One region of the Streptomyces sp. NPDC004435 genome, then DNA from elsewhere that is predicted to be linked to it. Evidence: predicted binding sites of a transcription regulator. Region 1 holds the regulator's gene; the other holds the start of a gene.
The links. Region 1 encodes HspR, which represses chaperone genes until heat shock. Its sites were predicted from a motif close to TTGAGNNNNNNNNNCTCAA; they were not measured.
Positions count from the first base shown of each region.

Region 2: lon (endopeptidase La) is a predicted target of HspR. The motif match lies at 2,162-2,180, and genes of this name have one in related genera.

Region 1 is NZ_JBIAMB010000002.1:65,945-70,264, forward strand. It holds gene ACFYT9_RS03470 ((2Fe-2S)-binding protein) at 1-6, opposite strand, end outside; gene ACFYT9_RS03475 (hypothetical protein) at 3-305, opposite strand; gene ACFYT9_RS03480 (helix-turn-helix transcriptional regulator) at 452-1,414, shown strand; gene ACFYT9_RS03485 (hypothetical protein) at 1,420-1,890, shown strand; gene ACFYT9_RS03490 (heat shock protein transcriptional repressor HspR) at 1,943-2,392, opposite strand; gene dnaJ (molecular chaperone DnaJ) at 2,397-3,581, opposite strand; gene grpE (nucleotide exchange factor GrpE) at 3,615-4,247, opposite strand; gene dnaK (molecular chaperone DnaK) at 4,244-4,320, opposite strand, start outside.
Region 2 is NZ_JBIAMB010000017.1:152,467-156,786, forward strand. It holds gene ACFYT9_RS28145 (zf-HC2 domain-containing protein) at 1-660, opposite strand, end outside; gene ACFYT9_RS28150 (RNA polymerase sigma factor) at 657-1,262, opposite strand; gene ACFYT9_RS28155 (hypothetical protein) at 1,328-2,041, opposite strand; gene lon (endopeptidase La) at 2,203-4,320, shown strand, end outside.

The sequences.
Region 1 (4,320 bases):
GGTCATGCGCCGAGGTCCAGCGGCGCCGAGTCCCATGTGGGCTCCCGCTCGCCGGCCGGGGCGACGTCCCACGTGGGCTCGCCGAGGGCGAAGTCCCACGTCGGCTCGGTCTCACCGACCGGGGCGGCGTCCCACGTGGGCTCCCGCCCACCGAGCGGAGCGAAGTCCCACGTCGGCTCGCCCGAAGCCGCGGCGATGTGCGCGGGCGGAGCGTCCCACGTCGGTTCGCCGTTGAGGGCGAAGACACCGACAGCAGCCGCGGCAGCGAAAGCTATGGCGCCAAGTGCACGAACCATCCTGGTCATGGCCGATCTCCACCTCTTTTAATCACTACCTCCCCCGCCTTTAAGACGATGACTCACACCGATCCCTTCTGCCACCACCGCCAGGCATCATGTTCCTGTAATTCAAGACCCTGAGGGGGGTTCACATGGTGTCAATGCGGGAGGAAATGGCCACCGACCATCCCCCGGGGGAGCCGTGCGATGCCGGAAAAGCCCGGTACGCCGCCGCTCTCCGCGCAGGCCGAATAGCCCGCGAGGACCTCGCCGGCGATCCGTGCCTGATCGAACTGGCCCTCGTCCGCACGGATCCCGACGATGTGCGCTGGCTCCGCCCGGTGCCCCCGTCGGTCGCGCTGAACAAGCTGGTCCACCCCATCGAGCAGGAGATCCAGCAACAGCGGCAGCGGGCACTGTCGTTGGCCGACGCGTTCGAGCCGTTCATGTCGATCAGCACTCCCGACCCCTCCGCCGTCCAGGCCATCACCGTCCTGGAGGGGCTCGACGCCATCAACGACACCCTCGACCGCGTCCTGGACGAGTGCAGCGAGGAACTCCTCACCATCCAGCCCGGCAGCGGCCGCAAGCCCGAGGTCGTCCAGGACGGACTGCGCCGGGTGGAACCCCTGCTGGAGCGCGGCATCCGGATGCGCACCCTCTACCAGCACACCGCGCGGCACCACTCCGCCACCATGGGGTACGTCGAGCGGATCGGCCCCTACGGCCTGGAGGTCCGCACGCTGGAAGAGATCATCGACCGGCTGATCGTCGTGGACCGCAAGGTCGCCTTCGTGCCCGCCAGGACCGACCGCCGGGTCGCCCTGGAGCTCCGCCACGAAGGGCTCGTCCGCTATCTCGTCGGCGTCTTCGACCAGTTCTGGCTCTACGGCGTCCCCTGGGAGGCCGAGGTCCCCTACACCCTCTCCGTGGAAGGAGTCACCGGCATCCAGCTCTCCATCGCCAAGCTCCTCGTCGAGGGCCACGTCGACGAGGCCATCGCCCGCCGCCTCGGGATGAACGTGCGGACCTGCCGGGCGCACATCGCCAAGCTCGCGGCCACGCTGGGGAGCGGGAGCCGGGCGCAGCTCGGCTACCTGATCGCCCGGTCCGGCATTCTCGAACGGGACAACTGACCACCGTGCACGCACACATCACACTCGACGGCCCCGCCGGCACCCTGACGGTCTCCGGCGACGGGCTGCCCGTCGTGGAGCTCGTCCGGGCGGCCGGGACACCGGCCGACGAGCACACGCCGATCGGCACCCGGAAGGCCGGCCTGCTGACGCTCACCGTCGACGGCGCCCCGGCGTCGATCCGCCCGGCCCGGGGCCGGCTGCTGCGGCGCTCGTACCGGGTGGACGTCCGCGCCGGTGGCCGGCGGTACCGGCTCGTGCCCTGCTCGTACGGGGAGAGCCGGCTCAGCCGGGACGGGAAGCCGCTCGGCCTGATGAGCTCCAGCGGTGACGGGCGGGTGATCGACGAGTGGGAGGAGGGCGTCGAGCCCACCCCGCTCGACCTCGCCGTCGGCACCGCGCTGGCCGCCGCGTTCGGCACCGGCGCCTCGCCCTGGTGGGAGACGCTCGGGGACATCATCGGCGAGCTGATCTGAACACGGAGCGAGGGCCCCTCCCCGTCCGGGGAGGGGCCCTCGCTCCTGTGCGCTATTCGCCGCGCTTCGGCGCCGGGCGCCAGACCACCAGCGCGCTCGCCTGCTGCACGTCGGTGTACGGGACCAGATCGCGCCGGTAGGAGGCGTGCACCTGGGCCTCGCGCTGCCGCATCGCGGCGGCCGCGCCCTCGACGGCGGTCGAGAGCTCGGCGATCCGGGCCTGGAGCGCCGCGACCTGGTTCTCCAGCTCGATGATGCGCTTGATCCCGGCCAGATTGATGCCCTCGTCCTGCGACAACTGCTGCACCTGGCGGAGCAGTTCGATGTCGCGGGCCGAGTAGCGGCGGCCGCGGCCGGCCGTACGGTCCGGTGAGACGAGACCCAGGCGGTCGTACTGGCGCAGGGTCTGCGGATGCAGCCCCGACAGCTGGGCCGCCACCGAGATGACGTACACCGGGGTCTCGTCGGTCAGTTCGTACGGATTGCGTCTGCGTCCGTCCACCGCGTCACGCTCCCTTCGCCGCCTGGAACAGCTCCGCCCTGGGGTCCGCGTCGGCGGTCGCCGTCCGGTACTGCTCCAGGGCCTCGCGGGCCTTGTCGTCCAGCTCCCTGGGCACCGCGACCTCCACCGTCACCAGCAGGTCGCCGCGGGTGCCGTCCTTGCGGACCGCGCCCTTGCCGCGGGCGCGCATGGTCCGGCCGTTCGGCGTGCCGGCGGGCAGCTTGAGGGTGACCGCGGGACCGCCGAGGGTCGGCACCTTGATGTCACCGCCGAGCGCCGCCTCCGGGTAGGAGACCGGCACGGTGATGGTGAGGTTGTCGTCCTTGCGGCCGAAGACCGGGTGGGCGTCGACGTGCACGACGACGAACAGGTCGCCGTGGGGCCCGCCGCGCTCGCCCGGGGCGCCCTTGCCGCGCAGCCGGATCTTCTGGCCGTCGGAGACGCCCGCCGGGATGCGGACCTGCATGGTCCGCGAGGACTTGGCCCGGCCGGAGCCCTTGCAGATCTCGCAGGGGTTCTCGGCGATCAGGCCGCGGCCCTTGCAGTCCACGCACGGGTCGGTCAGCGAGAAGCCGCCGCCGCTGCCGCGCGAGACCTGGCCGGTGCCGACGCAGGTCGGGCACACCCGGGGGGTGCCGTTCGTGTCGCCGGTGCCCGAACAGGCCGTGCACGGCTGCTGGCTGGACATGCGCAGCGGCACCGTGGCGCCCTCGATGGCCTCGGTGAAGCTGAGCGTCACCTCGGACTCGATGTCCTGTCCGCGGCGGGGCTGGGTGCGGGCACCCGTACCGCCGCCGCGGTTGAACAGACCGCCGAAGACGTCCCCGATTCCGCCCCCGCCGCCGCCGGCGAAGCCGCCGGCGCCGCCCTGTGCACCGCCGCCGAAGAGGTCCCCCAGGTCGAAGTTGAACGAGCCGCCGCCCCCGGGACCGCCGGCCCTGAGGCCGCCGTTCCCGAAGAGGGCGCGCGCCTCGTCGTACTCCTTGCGCTTCTTGGGGTCACCGAGGACGTCGTTCGCCTCGGAGATCTCCTTGAAGCGCTCCTCCGCCTTGGTGTCGCCCTTGTTGGCGTCCGGATGGTTCTCCCGGGCGAGCTTCCGGTAGGCCTTCTTGATCTCGGCCTCGGTGGCGTCCTTGGGGACGCCGAGGACCTTGTAGTAGTCCTTCTCGACGAAGTCCTTCGTGCTCATCGACGTCCCTCCTCCCGCGCGCGGGTACGGCTGTTACTCGCTGTCCTGCTCCGAGGAGTCGTCCGACTCCTCGGCCTTGCCCTGCGCCCCGGGCTGGGGCTCGGCGACGGCCACGCGGGCGGGCCGGATGGTCCGCTCCCCGATCCGGTACCCCGGCTGCAGGATCGCGACGCAGGTCGTCTCGGTGACGTCCGGCGCGTACGAGTGCATCAGGGCCTCGTGGATCGTCGGGTCGAAGGGCTCGCCCTCCTTGCCGAACTGCTGGAGCCCCATCTTGGCGACGACGGTCTCCAGCGATTCGGCGACCGACTTGAAGCCGCCGAGGAGCTCGCCGTGGTCCCGGGCCCGGCCGACGTCGTCGAGGACCGGGAGCAGGTCGGACAGGAGGCTCGCCACGGCGATCTCCTTGACCGTGACCCGGTCCCGCTCGACCCGTCGCCGGTAGTTCTGGTACTCGGCCTGGAGCCGCTGGAGGTCCGCGGTGCGCTCGGAGAGCGAGGCGCGGGCCTGGTCCAGGGCGGCGGTGAGGCCGGCGTCGGCCGCCGGCGTGCTGTTCGCGTCCCCGGCCGGGGCCGCCGTGTCCTCGGTGGACTCGGCGGCCTCGGCGGCGGCGTCGCCGGAGGGGACGTCGGGCTTCTCCTCGAAGCCCGGGGTCTCCTCGCTCACGCCTGACCGTCCTTCTTGGGCTCGTCGTCGACGATCTCGGCGTCGACCACGTCGTCGTCGGCCTTGGCCTCAC
Region 2 (4,320 bases), on a different contig from region 1:
GATGGTGAGCGCCAGGCACGGCAGCAGCCAGGCGGCCGCCCCCGGCAGCCCCCCGGCGGGTGGCAGCAGCGCCCCGGCGGCGGTGAGCAGCGGCACGCACACGGCGAGCACGGCGACCGTGCGGGTGAGCAGCAGCCGCAGGCCGCCGGCCGGGGTGGAGGCGGCGAGTTCGTGGAGCGGGTCGGCACGCGGGCCGTACGACAGGGCGACCCCGGCGAGCGGGAGGACGGGTGCGGCGGCGAGCAGCCAGGTCCGTCCCGCCGGGAGCCCGGCGCCGTGCGACAGCGCGAACGCGGCCCCCGTCACCAGGGCCACCGCCGCCAGCCACGAGCCCCGGAGGGCGGGCCCGACAGCCCACCAGAGCCGGGCGGGGGAGGCCCACGCGCGTGCGTGGCGGCGGTTCTCCCGTGCGGGGGAGGGGGCGGCGGTGGTCGCCGCTTCCCGGTGCCCCACCGTGTGGAGGAGGTCGGCGCGGAGGGCCGCCAGAGCCGGGCCCGCGGGGCTGGTCGCGCGGACGGCGGCGGAGACGCGGGCCGCGCAGGGCCCGCAGGACTCGACGTGCTTCTCCAGGGACCAGGCGTCGGGCTCCGGCGCGGAGCCCTCGGCGTACCGGAGCGCCAGGTCGGCGGGGACGTGCCAGGGGGCAGGAGGGGTCGTCACGCGGGGCCTCCCAGGGGGTGCGGGCCCTGCGGGAGGTTCCCGAGGGCGGCGCGCAGCTCGCGGCGGGCGCGCTGGGCGCGGGTCTTCACGGTGCCCTCGGGTATGCCGAGCAGCCGGGCGGCCTCGCGGGTCGTGAGCCCGTCGACGACGGTCGCCCGCAGCACCTCGGCCAGCTCGGGCGAGATCCGGTCGAGAGCGGCGCCCACGTCCCCGTACTCCAGGCCCGCGAGGACCCGGTCCTCGGCGGACGGGGCGGCCGGGAGCGGTTCGGGCGGTACGGCCCCGGCGGGCTCGGCGCGGGCGGTACGGGCGCGGGCGCGCTGCGCGTCGACCAGGCGGCGGGCGGCGATCACCCACAGCCAGCCGCCCGCCTCTCCCCGCCCCCGGTGGCCGCCGGCGGAGCGCCAGACGGTGAGGAAGGTGTCCTGGAGGACCTCCCGCACCGTCTCCTCGTCCGGGCAGCGGCGGGCCAGCCGGGCGTACAGCCATCCCGCGTGCCGGTCGTGGAGCAGCGCCAGCGCCTCGGTGTCGCCGCGGGCCACGGCGCGCAGCAGCGCGGCGTCGTCGGCCGGATCGTCCCCCTCGGGGCGTGACAGTCTCACGCCCTCTCTATCGCGCGGCGGGCCCCGCGCGGTTCACGGAAACGCGGACGGCCGTGTGGAGGAGGTCAGGGAGAGGTCGGGGGGCCGCCCTCGGGAAGGGCGTCGAAGACACGCTGGAGGGCGGCGGGCCGCTCGCCGTCGCCCGCGACGACGAGCCGGTGGTCGTACGTCACGAAGTACTGGAACCCGTCGGCGATCGGCGGCCCGCTCGGCCGCCCGGGCACGCGCGCGTAGGCGGGGTCCTCCAGAGCCGCGCGCAGCCGGGCCAGCGCCGCGGCGCCCATCCGCCCCGAGCGCGTCTCCCGGTCCTTCGACCGGACGGTCCAGCTCCCGTCCTCGTGCACCACGAGCTGATTGGTCACCCCCGCGAACCCGCCGTTCACGACGACCTCCACGAGCACCGCCCCGGCCCGGGGCTCGGCCGGATCCGCCTCCGCCGCGGTGGCGGAGGGCGTACCCGCGGTCGAGGCGGGGGGCGCACCGGTGCCCGAGGCGGCGGGTGTACCCGGGGCGCCGGACGAGGAGGCGGCGGGCGAGGAGGCGCCGGTCGAGGAGGCGGCGGGCGAGGAGGCGACGGGCGGGGAGACAGCGGACGAAGAGGCGCCGGGCCCGGGCGTGATCCCGGAGCTCGCCGCGCTGCCGCTCCCCGACCCGGCGGACGGGCCGGGAGCGTCGGCGTCCGCGCACCCGCTCACCGCGACGACCAGCACCGCCACCACCGCCGGCACCGCGCCCCACACCGGTCCGCGCCCGACCCGCCGTACCGCACCCGTCTCCATGCGCCGAAGCATGCCCGCCCCCGTGCCCCCGCGCAGCCGGAATCCCGCAGTCGCCACCCCGCACCCGGGTGATCGCTCAGAGCGAACACGCCCCGGGGAACATCCAGCGGCGCAGATGCATTGAGTCGGCATAGCTCAACTTGACTGCCGAAGGGGAGATCATGGCTTCTGAGTCCAAGGCGACCGTGCCGCTCACTCTGCCTGTGCTGCCGCTCGACGACGAGGTCGTGCTGCCCGGGATGGTCGTGCCGCTGGATCTGTCGGACAACGAGGTGCGAGCCGCCGTGGAGGCGGCCCAGGCCGCCGGTCGCGGGGCCGGCGGGAAGCCGCGGGTGCTGCTGGTGCCGCGGGTGGACGGGACGTACGCCGGCACCGGTGTGCTCGGGATCGTCGAGCAGGTCGGGCGACTCGCGGACGGGGATCCCGGCGCGCTGATCCGGGGCATCGGACGCGTGCGGATCGGGGCCGGGACGACCGGGCCCGGCGCGGCGCTGTGGGTCGAGGGGAGCGTGGTCGAGGAGACCGTCCCCGAGCCCCTGCCGGGCGCCGTGACCGAGCTGGTCACGGCGTACAAGGCCCTCGCCACCAGCTGGCTGAAGAAGCGCGGCGCCTGGCAGGTCGTGGACCGTGTCCAGCAGATCGACGGCGTCGGCGCGCTCGCCGACAACTCCGGGTACTCGCCCTTCCTCACCGTCGAGCAGAAGGTCGCCCTCCTGGAGACCGCCGACCCGGTCGCCCGCCTCAGGCTCGCCACCGCCCAGCTCCGCGAGCACCTCGCCGAGCAGGACGTCGCCGAGACCATCGCCAAGGACGTCCAGGAGGGCGTCGACAAGCAGCAGCGCGAGTTCCTGCTCCGCCGCCAGCTCGAAGCGGTCCGCAAGGAACTGCGCGAGCTGAACGGGGAGAAGGACGGCGAGGAGTCCGACGACTACCGCGCCCGCGTGGAGGCCGCCGACCTCCCCGAGGCCGTCCGCGAGGCCGCCCTCAAGGAGGTCGACAAGCTGGAGCGGTCAAGCGACCAGTCGCCCGAGGGCTCCTGGATCCGGACCTGGCTCGACACCGTCCTCGAACTGCCGTGGAGCGAGCGGACCGAGGACCGCTACGACATCCAGGGCGCCAAGGCCGTCCTGGACGCCGAGCACGCCGGCCTGGAGGACGTGAAGGAGCGCATCACCGAGTACCTGGCGGTCCGCAAGCGCCGCTCCGAGCGCGGGCTCGGCGTCGTCGGCGGGCGGCGCGGCGGCGCCGTGCTCGCGCTCGTCGGCCCGCCCGGCGTCGGCAAGACCTCGATCGCGGAGTCCGTCGCCCACGCCATGGGCCGGAAGTTCGTGCGCGTCGCCCTCGGCGGCGTACGCGACGAGGCCGAGATCCGCGGGCACCGGCGGACGTACGTGGGCGCCCTGCCCGGCCGGATCGTCCGCGCGGTCAAGGAGGCGGGGTCCATGAACCCGGTCGTGCTCCTCGACGAGATCGACAAGGTCGGCTCCGACTTCCGGGGCGACCCCGCCGCCGCCCTCCTCGAAGTCCTCGACCCGGCGCAGAACCACACCTTCCGCGACCACTACCTTGAGGTCGAACTCGACCTCAGCGACGTGGTGTTCCTCGCCACGGCCAACGTCCTCGAAGCCATCCCCGAGGCACTGCTCGACCGCATGGAACTGGTCCGTCTCGACGGCTACACCGAGGACGAGAAGGTCGTCATCGCCCGCGACCACCTGCTGCCCCGGCAGCTGGAGCGGGCCGGCCTGGAGCCCGGTGAGGTCGCCCTGGAGGAGACCTCGCTGCGGAAGCTGGCGGGCGAGTACACCCGGGAGGCCGGGGTCCGCACCCTGGAGCGGGCCATCGCCCGGCTGCTCCGGAAGGTCGCGGCCCAGCACGAACTGGGCGACCGTGAGCTGCCGTTCACGGTCACGCCCGCGGACCTGAGGGCCCTCATCGGGCGCCCGCACCACGTGCCCGAGTCCGCCCAGGACCCGGCCGAGCGGCGTACGGCGGTCCCCGGCGTGGCGACCGGCCTCGCGGTGACCGGCGCGGGCGGCGACGTCCTCTTCGTGGAGGCGTCCCTCGCCGACCCGGAGACCGGCGCCGCCGGGCTGACCCTCACCGGCCAGCTGGGCGACGTGATGAAGGAGTCCGCGCAGATCGCTCTCTCCTTCCTGCGCTCGCACGGCGCGGAGCTGGAGCTGCCCGTGACCGGACTGAAGGACCGGGGCGTGCACATCCACTTCCCGGCGGGCGCGGTCCCGAAGGACGGCCCGAGCGCGGGCATCACCATGACG